DNA from 2 places in the Bradyrhizobium sp. Kon58 genome. Region 1 is predicted to be linked to the other one. Evidence: predicted binding sites of a transcription regulator. Region 1 holds the regulator's gene; the other holds the start of a gene.
The links. Region 1 encodes LexA, which represses DNA repair genes until DNA is damaged. Its sites were predicted from a motif close to TGTTCNNNNTGTGTTCNG; they were not measured.
Positions count from the first base shown of each region.

Region 2: the regulator LexA is predicted to act here: its motif matches at 6,218-6,235, upstream of AC0L20_RS07235 (ribonuclease T2 family protein).

Region 1 covers NZ_JBVVOT010000007.1:94,945-102,374, forward strand. The annotation lists gene AC0L20_RS14875 (alpha-hydroxy acid oxidase) at 1-163, shown strand, start outside; gene AC0L20_RS14880 (HAD family hydrolase) at 178-804, shown strand; gene AC0L20_RS14885 (hypothetical protein) at 975-1,166, shown strand; gene AC0L20_RS14890 (molybdopterin molybdotransferase MoeA) at 1,392-2,603, shown strand; gene lexA (transcriptional repressor LexA) at 2,779-3,480, shown strand; gene AC0L20_RS14900 (hypothetical protein) at 3,945-4,379, shown strand; gene AC0L20_RS14905 (GAF domain-containing protein) at 4,602-5,543, shown strand; gene AC0L20_RS14910 (ComEC/Rec2 family competence protein) at 5,553-7,430, opposite strand, start outside.
Region 2 covers NZ_JBVVOT010000003.1:175,382-182,811, forward strand. The annotation lists gene AC0L20_RS07200 (molybdenum cofactor biosynthesis protein MoaE) at 1-105, opposite strand, end outside; gene moaD (molybdopterin converting factor subunit 1) at 109-360, opposite strand; gene pgsA (CDP-diacylglycerol--glycerol-3-phosphate 3-phosphatidyltransferase) at 357-974, opposite strand; gene uvrC (excinuclease ABC subunit UvrC) at 1,071-3,140, opposite strand; gene AC0L20_RS07220 (outer membrane protein) at 3,391-4,014, shown strand; gene AC0L20_RS07225 (cold-shock protein) at 4,101-4,316, opposite strand; gene AC0L20_RS07230 (23S rRNA (adenine(2030)-N(6))-methyltransferase RlmJ) at 4,566-5,426, opposite strand; gene AC0L20_RS07235 (ribonuclease T2 family protein) at 5,479-6,171, opposite strand; gene AC0L20_RS07240 (hypothetical protein) at 6,286-6,750, opposite strand; gene AC0L20_RS07245 (hypothetical protein) at 6,933-7,226, shown strand; gene AC0L20_RS07250 (DUF3617 domain-containing protein) at 7,269-7,430, shown strand, end outside.

The DNA of each region.
Region 1 (7,430 bases):
GCTGGAGCTGCTCGAGGACGAAGTGCTGCGCTGCCTCGGCCTCTTGGGTGCGACCTCGTTCGCCGAGGTCAACAAATCCTGCCTGCACCAGGCGACCGCAACCAACGCGCCGAGTGTGTTCAGCGCGTTTCCGCTGTTCGACCACGAGCCGTATCGATACTGAGTGAAAGGACGCAGGTGACATCGCTCTCTCCCGACAGCGCGGATGCGCTTCTGTTCGATCTCGGCCGCGTGGTGCTCGATATCGATTTCTCCAAGGCGATCGCCTGTTGGGCGGGACATGCCGGCTGCAAGCCTGAAGCCATCGTCGCGCGCTATGTGCGGGACAGCGAAGCTTATCGGCTGCACGAGATGGGGAAGATCAGCGATGAGGATTATTTCGCCTCATTGCGAGCCTCGCTCGGAATCGGCATTTCGGACGCGCAGTTCCTGGAAGGCTGGAACGCGATCTTCGCCGGCGAAATGCCTGACATCGCCGAGCTGCTGCCGCGCGCAGCGAAGCAGATGCCGCTCTACGCTTTCTCCAACACCAATCGGCCGCACGTGGACCATTTCTCGAGGGAATATGCCGGCGTCCTCGGCCATTTCCGCGAGCTGTATTTGTCGTCCAGCATCGGCTTGCGCAAACCGGATGCGGATGCCTTCGACCACGTCGTTGCGGCGATCGGCGTGCCCGCCGGGCGCATCGTGTTCTTCGACGATCTTGCCGAAAACATCGAGGGAGCGCGGGCGCGCGGCTTGACGGCGGTGCATGTGACCTCGCCGCGTGACGTCGGGAACGCATTGAAGGCATTGGGCATCTGACGACGAGGCGTCGTCGCGAAACCCTTGGCGCCACGGCCCAACGGGAACAATTTTGGAAAAAACTGAGGAACCCAATCACTTTGTGCATTTTTATACAGAGTTCCCGGAACGGAATACCACCTTCCGGACTCTTAGAGTCCGTTGGGACTTCTACGGACGGATGCATCATCGTGCTGGGCAAGACCTACCTCACCAAGCAGGCCTCTCTTCTTCTTGAATTCGCGAGGACAACTTCAGATTCGGAGCTTTCCGCCAAGCTCGTGAGCAAGGCGGCCGACCTGAAATCCCAGGCCGATCCGCTGCCCGACAAGGATCAGGGACCCAAGGCGCCCGACGTAACTCCCGGGCAGCCAGGGAGCTGATCGATCCAGGCCCGGGGCGCTCGTCGTTCTCGCCCTTCCATGACCACTCTCCTGCCGATCTGTCGGGTTCTTCGGATCATGCCACGACGCGCGCGATCCTGCCTTCGGAACAATGTGAAGCGGCGGGATGACTGCGCGCGCTCAGCCGTTTTTGCCTCTGCGCCCGCGCTCGGCTAGAAGATTTGCGGAACATTCGCCCGAACGTGCCGAGCAGGAGTTTTCGCCGTGGCCTTGATGCCGGTTTCTGACGCGCTTGCCGCGGTGCTGGCGGGTGCAGAGCCGCTGCCGGAAGAAATGATCTCCCTCGACGAGGCCTACCATCGCGTGCTCGCGCGTGACGTCGCGGCGCGGCGCACGCAGCCGCCGCAGGCGATGTCGGCGATGGACGGCTACGCGGTGCGCGCGGCTGATGCCGCGACGATCGATTCGGAGCTCACCGTCATCGGCGAAGTCGCGGCAGGCCGACCGTTCGCGGGGACGGTCGGCGCCGGCGAGGCCGTGCGGATCTTCACCGGCGGCGTCGTTCCCGGTGGCGCGGACGCCGTCGTGATCCAGGAGGACACGGTCGCTGCCGGCAAGCGCATCACGATCAAGGAAGCCGCGATCGCCGGTCGGCACATCCGCCCCGCAGGCGTCGATTTCCGCGAGGGCGACGTGCTCCTGCGCAAGGGAAATCGTCTCACCGAGCGCGACCTCGCGCTCGCCGCCGGGATGAACCATCCGCACCTTGGCGTTTTCAGACGTCCGAAAGTCGCGATTCTCGCCACCGGCGACGAGCTGGTGATGCCGGGCACCACGCCCGGCCACGGCCAGATCGTCTACTCCAACGGCTACGCCCTGCACGCGCTCGCCCGCAGCGAGGGCGCCGAGACCATCGACCTCGGGATTGCCGCCGACACGCTGGACGCCACCACCGCCGGCATCCGCCGCGCCCGCGAGAGCGGCGCCGACATCCTGATCACGACCGGCGGCGCATCGGTTGGCGACCACGATCTGGTCCAGCAGGCGCTGCGGGACGAAGGCATTGCGATGGCGTTCTGGAAGATCGCGATGCGGCCAGGCAAGCCGATGATGCACGGGCGGCTCGGCGCAATGGAGGTGATCGGCCTGCCGGGCAATCCCGTGTCGTCCTACGTGTGCGCGTTCCTGTTCATGGTGCCGCTGATTCGCGCCCTGTCGGGCCGTTCGGTGATTCACCATCGCAGTGAACGCGCCGTGCTCGGCCGCGACGTCGGCGCCAACGACCAGCGCGAGGACTATCTGCGCGCGCATCTGGAGGAGCGTGACGATGGCACGCGCGTCGTTCTTCCCGTCAACCATCAGGACTCTTCGCTGCTTGCGAATCTCGCTGCAGCACAGGTACTTCTCGTGCGCGCACCGTTCGCGCCGAAGGCCGAAGCCGGCACGGCTTGCGAAGTGTTGCGGCTCCCCGTCTGAGCGTCCGGCAATGCGCGTTCCGCGAACTTTGCTCTGTTCACGGTAAATTAAGCAGTTGCGGAACATGTATCGAACATATAGTGTCCGTTCATGATTTGTTTCGAGTATGTAGCGGCTTATTGCCGAACTCTGCGTCTCGGAATCGGACGACATCAACCGGGGGACTTTGGTCGAGATGTTAACGCGCAAACAATACGAGCTTCTGCGGTTCATCAGTGAACGTCTGAAGGAAAGCGGCGTGCCGCCCTCCTTCGACGAGATGAAGGATGCGCTCGATCTGCGCTCGAAGTCGGGCATCCATCGCCTGATCACGGCGCTCGAGGAGCGTGGCTTCATCCGACGCCTGCCCAACCGCGCCCGTGCGATTGAAGTCATCAAGCTGCCGGAGCTCCAGGCAGCCGCCGGCAGCCGCCGCGGCTTCACGCCGAGCGTCATCGAGGGCAATCTCGGCAAGGTGCGTGCGAGCTCCAGCCTGCCCGCGGACGACGGCGAACGTCCCGTCGCGGTACCGGTGATGGGCCGCATCGCGGCCGGCACGCCGATCGAGGCGTTGCAGACCCGCAGCCATACTATCAGCGTACCGCCTGACATGCTCGGCTCGGGCGAGCATTACGCGCTCGAAGTGCGCGGTGATTCCATGGTCGAGGCCGGCATCCTTGACGGCGACATGGCGCTGATTCAGCGCAACGAGAGCGCCGATACCGGCGACATCGTGGTGGCGCTGATCGACGACGAGGAAGCGACGCTGAAGCGCTTCCGCCGCCGCGGCGCCTCGATCGCGCTCGAGCCCGCCAACGCGGCTTATGAGGTCCGCATCCTGCCGCCCAACCGGGTGAAGATTCAGGGCAAGCTGATCGGGCTTTACCGGAAGTACTGATACCGGGCGTCCTTGATACCGGGAGTACTTCATGCCGGAGGTGCTTGGCGCCTCGCGCGCTTCCGATCGGCATCGCCGGTCAGAAATTGGAACGGATCATCGTCCGCTCCGGCTGGGTAGTCTTTCTGGTTCTGCACAGACTATCCGGCCCCTCCTTCGGCGCTGGCTCCTCGCGACGCCCACGAAGCGGCACTGGTTCGCGGCGCAAGTGTTCGAGGAAACAGCGGCCGGCGACCAAGCTCGACCGTTGCAGTCAAGCCGGCGATATTCCCGCACGCGCCTCCCGAATGCATCGCAACTCGCTTTGTTCCTATTGAATTCGGGAAAGATAATGTGATCGCGGCTCGCGGAAAGCAGCCGCAGATTTGCCCACAACCAAGCAGAGCGTTCATGCTTCAACTCTGATAGAGGCCTGCGCCTCGATTAAGAGACGCGGGTTGCTATCCCAGCATGAGGAGCACCCGATGTGTGACTACAGCCTGCATGCCGTCGCGTCGCGCCCCGCCGAAGTCGGCGAGACGATCGTCACGACAAGCTTCCGCGGCACCTCGACGCGCGGCTTCGCCTCGGCAGCCGATCCGTCTGTTGCCGTCTGCCTGCTGCCGGGAACGGAGCTCGCCTTCGCCGACGACGTTCGCTACGACAATCGCTGGATCTGGACGCGCACCATCAATTCCCGCGTGGGCAAGTTCGGCAAGATCGACCCGCACGTTCCCGACCGCCATCATGACGCGATCGAATTCCCGGACGGCAAATACGTGCTGGTGACGCAGCTCGTCGAAGGTCAGCGCGCGACCGTGTTGCAGCTGCCGGTAACTCAGTCGGTCGCCGAGCGAGAGCACAAGGCGCAGATTATCGCCGACCGGCAGCCGACCGTCAGGCACCTGCCGATCGGCTGACACAGCCTCCCCCGGCTACGAGGTCGGGGGGTTAGGATTGAATTGCCATCGCCGGCCGTGGCCGGCGAGATGGTATGGCTCGCGTCCGCGAAATCCAATCGGATGGACCAAGCCCGCACCTCTCCGCCGCACGAAGTTTGAGCCGCCCTGCCTGAATTTTGAACGTCCGCTTCGCAGCCAAATGACCGATGCTGTCAGGGCTTGAGACGGCGGACACGCTCGATGAAAACCTTCCTTCGCGTCGTTGAACTCTGGGTGCCCGATCGGACGCGCACGCGGCTGGAGTTTGGTGGCGGTCTCTATGGCGAAGGGCTGTCCGCGTTCAAGGCCGTCAGCGAAGAGCTGCACTTCGGATATGACGAGGGACTTCCGGGCAAGGCCTGGGCCGCGGGCCACCCCGTGATCCTCACCAAATTCGCCAACTCATATTTCAAACGGACCGATCAGGCGCTCGCGGCCGGCCTCACCTGCGGCGTCGCGGTGCCGGTGTTTGCGGGTGAATTCCTGCAAGCCGTCATGGTGCTGTTCTGCGGCGAGGACGAAGCGCATGTCGGGGCGATCGAGCTCTGGCACAACGACCCTGATGCCTCCCACGAGATGGGGCTTGTCGACGGCTATTACGGCACCGCCGACATGTTTGAATTCAACTCCCGCCACACCAAATTTCCTCGCGGCTTTGGCCTGCCTGGCCGCACCTGGAAGGCGGGCCTGCCGCTGATCATAAAGGACCTGCACGACGCCAGGAGTTTTCTGCGCTGGGAGGACGCGGCCAAGGTCGGGATCAATTTCGGCGTCGGCGTGCCCTATCGGACGGGCGCGGACCAGACCTGGGTTCTGACATTCCTCTCCGCGCAGGCCACGCCGATTGCGCGACGCTTCGAGATCTGGATCCCGAACGAGACCCGCTCGGCACTGGTGTTCCGCGCCGGCGATTGCAGCGCGCAGACCGACCTTGCAGCGCTCTATGCGGATAAATCCATTGCCAGAGGCGAAGGCAGCATCGGCGGGGCCTGGGCCACCGGCATGCCCGCGCTCAACGACGATCTGGTGCATGACGGCTCGGTCGCCGGTCTCGAAGCCTGCACATCCGGACTGAGCCGAATGGTGGCCCTGCCGGTCATCGGCAATTCCAGGCTCGACGCCGTACTGGCCTGGTATTTGTAACCGATCCGATCAATCGTCGGCCTGCAAGTCGGTCTCCGCCGGCGTTGCGTCCTTGATGCGGGGCGCGATCGCCTTCGGCGCAAGGCTGCCGTCGAAATCACCCTCACCGGCGCCGGCCGGCAACCAGGGGCGGCTCGTGCCTCTCGCCCTCACCGCGTGAACCACAAAGCCGTCACCACGTTGCGTCAGCGCCAGCGCACTCTGGCTGGCGAGCCGTTGCCGATCGACCACCATCGCCGCGCAATCGGGTGGCGCGGGGCGTGTCGTCACCACCAGCGCGGCCCGACTGCAATCGTCCGCGAGAGCGTCGACGCGCAGTGCCAGCGCGACCAACCTCCCGTCGGCCAGTGGCGTCACGCAGCCGGATTCGTCACAGGACACGCCATCGGCCAGAGAGGCTCGGCCCGCATCGCGCGGATCGGCGTCGGCAGCGAGCCATTCCTTGAGCAGAAAGCTGTCCTTGCTCGTCCTGATCAGGTGCAGATATCCGTCCCTGCCCCGCACCGCAACGCTCGCGCCATCCCCGGCAATCAGGATGTCGGGCTGCCGCGCCGACAGTCCCCAGAGGATCGCTGCCAGCAGCACCAGGGCGCCGGACCAGCGTAGCGGCGTGCGCAACAAGCCCAGCAGGATGATTCCCAGGCTCGCCGCGATCAGCGGCGCGATCCCGAACGCCGAGATGCGGCCGACGGCGCCCGGCAATGCCGCGACCCAGCGCGAGACCGCGACCATCCAGTCGATGCCGATCCCCATCAGCCACCAGAACACGCTGTCCAGCCCGAACGGCGCAGCAAGCAGTCCCAACAATCCCGCCGGCATCACCAGCGCCGAGACCACCGGCATCGCGCCGAGATTGGCAAGCACGCCGAACGGCGTGACACGGTGGAAATGGAACGCGGCGTAGGGCGTGGTCGCAAGTCCCGCAATCAGCGAGGCCATGAACAGCATCGCGATCTCGCGGCCACCCCACATTGCAATGCGCGCGGTCGCCGAATGGTCCGGCGAAGCAAACAAATTGGGCATGCCGATCTGCACCAAGGCGACGAGCCCGAGCGTTGCCGCAAACGACATCTGAAAACTCGGATGCACCAGTGCTTCCGGCGCGACCGCCAGCACGATCAGCGCGGCGACAGCAAGCGTGCGAAAGGTGATGGCGCGGCGATCGACCATCACCGCGATCAGCACCACCGCCGTCATGAAGAACGATCTTTGCGTTGCGACCTCCGCGCCTGACAGCAGCAGGTAGAACGCAGCAGCGACCAGCGCGGCGGCCGCCGACCATTTCTTGATGGCGAAGCCGGCCGCAAGTCCTGGGATCAGAGCGAGCAGCGCGCGCACCGCGAAGAACACGACACCGGCAACGACGGCCATGTGATAACCGGAAATCGAGAGCACGTGGCCGAGACCGGAGATGAACATCGCATCATTGACGGGCGTGGTAATCGCATCGCGCCGCCCGGTAAGCAGCGCGGTCGCGATCGCCCGGTTGTCGCCGTCGAGCGTCGCCCGGATGCGGGCATCGATCGCATCGCGCAGGCGTTGCATGAAGGCCGCGTAACGCAACCGCAAGCCGGCGGTCTCAGGCGGCGGCGCCACCGTGATTGCGCCCATCGCGAAGCCGGAGGCGCCGATGCCCTGGAAGAACATGTCACGCGAAAAGTCGTAGCTGCCGGGCCGCACCGGCGCGAGCGGCGGCATCAGCCGTGCCTTCAGCTGAACGAAGCTACCGACCTCCGGCGCGGTGCCTTTGCGGACCGACAGGCGCACGCGCTCGAGCCTGACGTCGCTGCGTTGCGCCTCCATCGCGGTGACGCGCAGCACGAAACGATCGGTACGCTCGCGGATGTCGCGGGCCTCAACGAAGCCCGACAACGACACCGAATAGAG
Region 2 (7,430 bases), on a different contig from region 1:
TGCACCGATGTCGGTGCGGTTCCCGGTCAGCACCGCGATCTCGCGCGCGATGTCGAAATCGTCTTGCTGGATACGGATGGTGACGGGGCAGGTGGTGACCGGCATGGCCTAGCCGCCGGTCATCGGCGGGAAGAACGCGATCTCGCGCGCGCCCGCGATCGCGGCGTCCGACTTGACGTGGGCATGGTCGATCGCGGCGCGGATCACCTTCGGCTTCTCGAACGCGTAGGCGTAGGCTTCGCTTTGGCCGGACAGCCAGGCGATCAGCTCTTCCACCGTGCGCACGGTCGCGGGCGGCTCGATCGTCTCCTCGGCCTTGCCGACGCGCTCGCGCACCCAGGCGAAGTACTTCACCTTCATCCCTCATCCTCCTTGATGAGGTGATGGATGCCGGCGCCGAAATAGTCGTAGCCGGTGTACATGGTGAGGATCGCCGATGCCCAGAGCAGCGCCAGCCCGGTCATCGAGACCATGGGCACCACCTCATCGCCGGCGGGACCAGCCAGCAGGAAGCCGATGGCGATGAGCTGAACCGTCGTCTTCCACTTCGCGAGCTTGGTCACGGGCACGCTGACGCGCAGCGCGGCAAGATATTCGCGCAGGCCCGAGACCAGGATCTCGCGGCACAGGATCACGATGGCGGCCCACAGAGACCAGCCGTGAATGATACCGTCGGCGGCCAGCATCAGCAGACACGAGGCGACCAGAAGCTTGTCGGCGATCGGATCGAGCATGCGGCCGAACGCCGATTGCTGATTCCAGATTCGCGCGTAATAGCCGTCGAGGTAGTCGGTGACCGCAGCTGCGATGAAAATGGCGACCGCGACCCAGCGCAGCCACAGCGGACCGTCCATGATCGACTGTGCGTAGATGCACCCGACCACGACCGGGATCGCGGCGATCCGGCCGTAGGTCAGGATGTTCGGGAGGGACATCGCGCGGCTGGTGGTCCCTCGTGTCGTGGCGATGTTCATCCGTCCTACCAATACCGCTGCAGCCTGAAGGTCAACCGTTCCGCTCCCCAAATGGGGTGCGGGATGCGACGACCATATGACCGCGGCCCCCTTTATTCACCCCGGCTGGGGATGGAAATACTCGAAAATCCTGCGAGCGCTCTCGGCGCTCACCCCCGGAACCTTGCCGAGATCGGTGATCGAAGCCCGTTCGATCTCCTTCAGGGTTCCGAAATGGTGCAGCAAGGCACGTTTGCGTGACGGACCGATGCCCGGAATCTCCTGCAAGCCGGCCTCGCGGATGTCCTTCTTGCGCAGCTTGCGGTGCGAACCGATGACGAAGCGGTGCGCCTCATCCCGCAGCCGCTGGATGAAATAGAGCACGGGGTCGCGGGGCTCCAGCTTGATCGCCTCGCGCTCCGGCATGAACAGGGTCTCGCGGCCGGCATCCCGGTCCGGCCCCTTGGCCACCGACATCAGCGCCACCTGGGTCAGGCCGAGGTTTGCAAAGATTTCCCGGACCGCGTTGAGCTGGCCGCGGCCGCCGTCGATGATCACGAGATCGGGCCATTGCGGGAAGTCGTCGTCCTTGGTTTTGACCGCGCCCTCTTCGGGCGGGTTGATCAGGCGCTTGAAGCGGCGCTCCAGCACTTCGCGCATCATGGCGAAGTCGTCGCCCGGCGTGATCCCTTCCGACTTGATGTTGAACTTGCGGTACTGATTTTTCACAAAACCGTCCGGGCCGGCAACGATCATGGCGCCGACTGCGTTGGTGCCCTGGATGTGGCTGTTGTCGTAGACCTCGATCCGCTTCGGCGCATGAGTCAAGTTCAGGGTCGTGGCCATGGCGTCCAGCAGACGGCTCTGCGTCGCGGTGTCCGCGAGCTTGCGGCCCAGGGCCTCGCGCGCGTTGGTGAGCGCGTGGGTGACGAGCTCCTTCTTCTCGCCGCGCTTCGGCGTGGACACCTCGACCTTGCGGCCGGCCTTGATCGACAGCGCGTTGGCGAGCAGCTCGCTCTCCTCGATCTCGTGCGAGAGCAGGATGTTCCTCGGCGGCGGCTTGTCGTCATAGAACTGGGCCAGGAAGGAGCCGAGCACCTCTTCCGGCGTATACGTCTTCTCCGCGCGCGGGAAATAGGCGCGGTTGCCCCAGTTCTGCCCGGTGCGGAAGAAGAACACCTCGACACATGAGAAGCCGCCCTCCTGGTGGATGGCGAACACGTCGGCTTCTTCCACCGTGCGCGGATTGATGCCCTGCTGCGACTGGATCGCGGACAACGCAGCGAGGCGGTCGCGGTAGAGCGCGGCGCTCTCGAATTCGAGCTCACCGGAGGCCTTCTCCATCTCGGCGGCAAGCTCCTGTTTCACCGCATGGCTTCTGCCGGACAGGAAGTCGCTCGCCTCGCGCACCAGGGTCGTGTAGCCGGGGAAGTCGATCTCGCGGGTGCAGGGGCCGGCGCAACGGCGGATCTGGTAGAGCAGGCAGGGCCGCGAGCGGCTCTCGAAGAAGGAATCCGTGCAGGAGCGGATCAGGAACGCGCGCTGAAGCGCGGTGATGGTGCGGTTGACGGCGCCGGCAGAGGCGAACGGGCCGAAATAGCGACCGGGCCGCGTCTGCGCGCCGCGATGCTTCAGGATCTGCGGCGCCCAATGGTCGCCCGTGATCAGGATATAGGGAAACGACTTGTCGTCGCGCAGCTGCACGTTGAAGCGCGGCCGAAGCTGCTTGATGAGGTTGGCCTCCAGCAGCAGCGCTTCGGTCTCGGTGTGGGTCGAGATGATTTCCACGGTCACGGTGGCGGCGATCATGCGCAGGATGCGCGCCGGCTGCGGCGCACTCTGGCGCGCATAGTTCGACAGGCGCTTTTTGACGTTCTTGGCCTTGCCGACATAGAGCACGTCGGCATTCGCATTGAGCATGCGGTAGACGCCCGGCGAGGTGGGGGCGAGGCGGACCGCGCGTTCGATCGCCTCGTGGCCGGTCGCCAGCGGCTCTTCGCCGACCGTGCCGCTCTCTTCCAGGATGTCCGGCAGCCGTGCGTCGTCCTCGTCGTCCCCGTTTGCTGTGGCGGGATCGAGGTCGGGCGGCGCCGCTTCCGTCTGCTGGGGCGGGACGTCGGGCGCGTTGCCGCGCACGGGTTTGCGCGCGCGTGCGTCGTCCGGATTGTCGGTGGAATCGTGAACCATGGTGCGAATTTAGGCGTTGCGGGTGCCGATTTGAAGTTCCGGCCGTGCGGCACGCACAGGATGGCGGCGCAGTTCCCGGTAACGCTTGCTTAAGCCTGTTAACAGCGCGGTAACCCGGCTTAACAGGCCTTTAACTTAAAACTCTCGATAAATCTTACGCGAAAAAGTGGTGGTTCCGTAACCATGCGGTTTTGCCTCGCGCGGCGGCGCGGGCATCGCACCGGTGGCGGCAGTTGCGTTGGAGTGTGTGATGAAGGGGCTCGTTGTGGGCGCAGCCGCGTTGGCTGCAGTCGGCTGGACGGCTTCGGCAGAGGCCGCCGATCTCAACTACGGGCAGCGTGCGCCCTACACGGTCAATCAGCCGCTCAACGCCTATAGCTGGGCCGGCCCGTATCTCGGTGCCAATCTCGGCTATGAATGGGGTTCGGTGAACAACAATCCCGCAAAGCCGTCAGGTTTCGTCGGCGGCGTTCAGGCCGGCTACAATTTCCAGACCGGCCCGTGGGTGTTCGGTGTCGAAGGTGACATCCAGGCCGCCGGTGCCGACGACACCTTCGCGCCGTGGAAGTTCTCCAATCCGTGGTTCGGCACCCTGCGCGGCCGCGCGGGCTATGCCCTCAGCAACGTGCTGTTCTACGGCACGGCGGGCCTCGCCTTCGGCGAGCTGCGCGCGCAGACGTTCGGCTGGACGGAGTCGCACACCAGCGCCGGCTGGACCATCGGTGCCGGCGCGGAAGTTGGTTTCGCGCCGAACTGGAGCGCCAAGCTCGAATATCTCTACATCGATCTGTCGACGAGTCAGTTCGCGATTACAGGCGTGTCAAACGGCTATAGCGCCAGCGTTGTGCGCGCAGGCGTGAACTATCACTTCTGATACCCAAAGAAGAAAATACCGGACTACAACCTCCCGGCCGCTTGCGGCCGGGATTTTTTTTGCGCCGGTGTTTCGCGTCGGACTTGCTAGGGAAGGATGACCAAATCGACCGCCTTCGGCCCCTTGCCCTTCTTGTCCGGTTCGACTTCGAAAGTAATACGCTGTCCTTCGGCAAGGTCCTTCAGTCCGGCCCGCTCCACAGCAGTAATATGCACGAAGACGTCGCGGCCCCCGTCGTCCGGTTTGATGAATCCGTAGCCGCGCTCACCGTTGAAAAACTTGACCGTTCCCGTCATGGCCATCGGGAAACTCCCCCTCATTGCTCCTCCGTCGTGACGCAGACGCACGTCACGACATGACCGGGCCTTACGAAGCCCGGGAGCTGGCCATCCTTGGGCAGACCATTCGGTCCGACTGGATCTTTCTTAGGCCTTCACTCCGCCGCAACCATTCGCGGAAGCGGAACGTAAAGCCAGTCACCGCAACAGCATAATACGGTTCTCTGCAGATTGACCACCGCTCCTGCATATTTTTCCCAAGATGCCGGAGTGTTACGGCCTCGGCACCTCTAATCGGAATCTGGCAGCGCCCCCCTGGCCGAGCGGCATTTCCAGCTCGGGCAGGATCGTCTTGAGTTCGCCCTGCAGCGTGTAGGGGGGATTGACGATCAAGAGCCCGGTGGAGGTGAGAGTTGCGCCGTCAGCCTGCGGCGCCACGCTGAATTCGAGGCGCAGGCATTTTCCCGGCGGTTTTGCTGCGGCTGCGAGCCGCGCCACTGATTGCACCAGCGCGTCGGTGGCGCGCCGGCTCTTGGCGGGATACCAGATTACATAGATACCGGTCGGCCATTTCGCGAAAGCCGTCGAGAAGGCCTCTTCGAGCTTCTCGAACTCGTCCTTTGCCTCAAACGGCGGGTCGATCAGCACGAGCCCGCGCCGTTCCTTGGGCGGCACGAAAGCCGGCAGCGCCATCCAGCCGTCGAGATCGACCACGCGGGCCTGTTCGTCGTGGCGCAGCACGCCGATCAGCGCCTTGCGCGCCTTCGGCTCGATCTCGCAGAGCAAGAGGCGGTCCTGCGGCCTCAGCAGGCCGCGTGCGATCAGCGGCGAGCCCGGATAGGCCTTGAGCTCACCCTTCGGATTGAAGGCGCGGACGATGTCGAGATAGGGCTTGGTCAGCGCCATGGCGTCGTTCGACAGCCGCGCCTGCATCAGCCGCGCAATACCCGTCAGCCACTCGCCGCCGCGGCGCGCCTCGTCGCTTTCGAGATCGTAGAGGCCAGCGCCGGCATGGGTGTCGATGACGCGGAACGCACCCGGCTTGTCCTGGAGATAGGTGATGATGCGCGCCAGCACGATGTGCTTGATGACATCGGCGAAGCTGCCGGCATGGAAGGCGTGGCGGTAATTCATGCAAGAGCACTACGCCACGTGACGGCTCGAGCAAAGAGGCACGATGCCTGGGCTAGCCACCTCGGATCGGCGGCATCGCCACCTGGTCGCGGCGGCAGGCGCGGCGGTCGATCTCCTCGCAGGCGCGGAATTGCAGGTCCTTGCTGAGACAGATGCGGACTTCCGATAGCCGCGTCCGGTTGCAGGTGATCGAGACCGCGGCATTGCTGAGGCCCGGATTGGCCTTGATGAAGGCTTCCTCCACCTCCGCCGGCGCCACGGTCTTGGCCTGCGACAAATCGAGATATTCGGCCGGAATCTTGATCGCGGCGCGTGCCTTCCGGATCGTCTCGAAATAGCTGCGGTCGGCGAGCCCCGAGCAGGTGCCGTGCTTGTCCCATTCGTTGAAGATCAGCCCCGGCGCCGGCATCAGATCGAGCATGGAGGAAACGATGCTGCGGTTCAGTCGCGGCGACGGCCGCTGGCAATATTCCGGGAAACCGTTCTCATATTGCGGCCACAGACCATGCACCACGAAAGCGTAGGGCCGTCCGCTGCACTGGATCTGCGAGCGGCCGCCGCGCTCCGCCGCCTCTTCGCAGAAGGAGGGCGACCACGACAGCGACAGCACATAAAAATCGAACTCGCCGGGCGTGTTCTGCCGCTTGTCCTGGGCCTTTGCGCCACCGGCCAGCACAGCCAGCCCGGCTGCAAGCGTCAGCGAGATCATCAGGCGGGAGAACGAATGCAATCTGGAATGAAACATGGCGACGCCCCTCAACTAGACTGTGCAGGCGAGCCTAGCAGGCGATAAGAACATTTCAAGAACAAATTTCGGGCGACCGTCGTTCGGCCGCCTGATCGGTCGGGATCAGAGCAATTATTGCTTGGCGGCGCGGCAGGCCGGGTTGTAGGCCCAGTTGCGGTCGAGCCCGACCACGCACCATTCGACGCCCTGGCCGTAGCCGGCGAAGCCGCCGTCCTCGACGATCGAGAAGTGCACCTTGCGCATCCTGCCGTCCGTGAGCATGGCCTCGCCGGTGCAATAGCGGCGCGGGATGTTGTCGGATGCCCAGGGCCGGAACGCGGTCTCGTGAACCGCGGCGAAGCCGGTGATCTTCAACGAGGAATTCCAGAACGAGCTTTCTTTCTCCCAGAACTGGCTGGCGATCGTCGGCAGCGCCCTGTCGCATTCGGAGACGTTGCCGTCATAACGCGGCCCGCTCAGCCAGAAATTCAGCTCCAGCGGATTGGCGGCCCTGGCCTCACCGAGCGACAGCGCCCCGAACAGAAGGCCGAGCACGGCGGCAAAGCGGAGCGATTTCAGGAAGGTCGAGGCGCGCATGGGCAATCCAGACAGCATGATCTGCGAGGGTCGGACGGTGCCGCGAAGGCCGGGGGAGGTCAAGTGCAGCGCGGCAACACTTGCCGACGAGTTGACCGCAACGCTGCGTTAGAGGGGGCTTCCGTTCTTTCCTCCGCCGCGCCGGCACCGTAAACTGCCGCCAACCAATCGGAGTGACGGGAATGCGAATCATTGCGGCCGCGGGCCTACTTGCCTTGGGTATGTTGGCGAGCCAGTCGGCGCGCGCCGATCTCCTTCCGGTGCCTCCGTTCAAGGGCAACGACACCGGCGGCATCATCGCCTATTCGATGGCAACCCAGGTCGATGCGCGGCAGGTCGCGGTCGATCATTGTGCGCGCTATGGCAAGGTCGCCAAATTCCTGGCGATGCAGGCCTATGAGGGCGGCTACATCTCGTTCTCCTGCCGCTGGGTGCCCTATGGCGCCGCCGACCAGCCGATCCGCACGCTCTACTGAGGCGCTTTCGCAACGCCGCTATCGCAGCCGGGAGCTTCCGACATGACGCGCAAACTCGCTTTGCTCGGCTCCGCCCTTTGCCTCGTCTTGTCGGCAGCCAGCGCCCGCGCTGACGACCTGCCGGTGCGCAAGGCGGGGCTGTGGGAATTGAAGATGGTCAGGACCGGCATGCCGGTGCCCGAGATGACCATGCAGCACTGCACC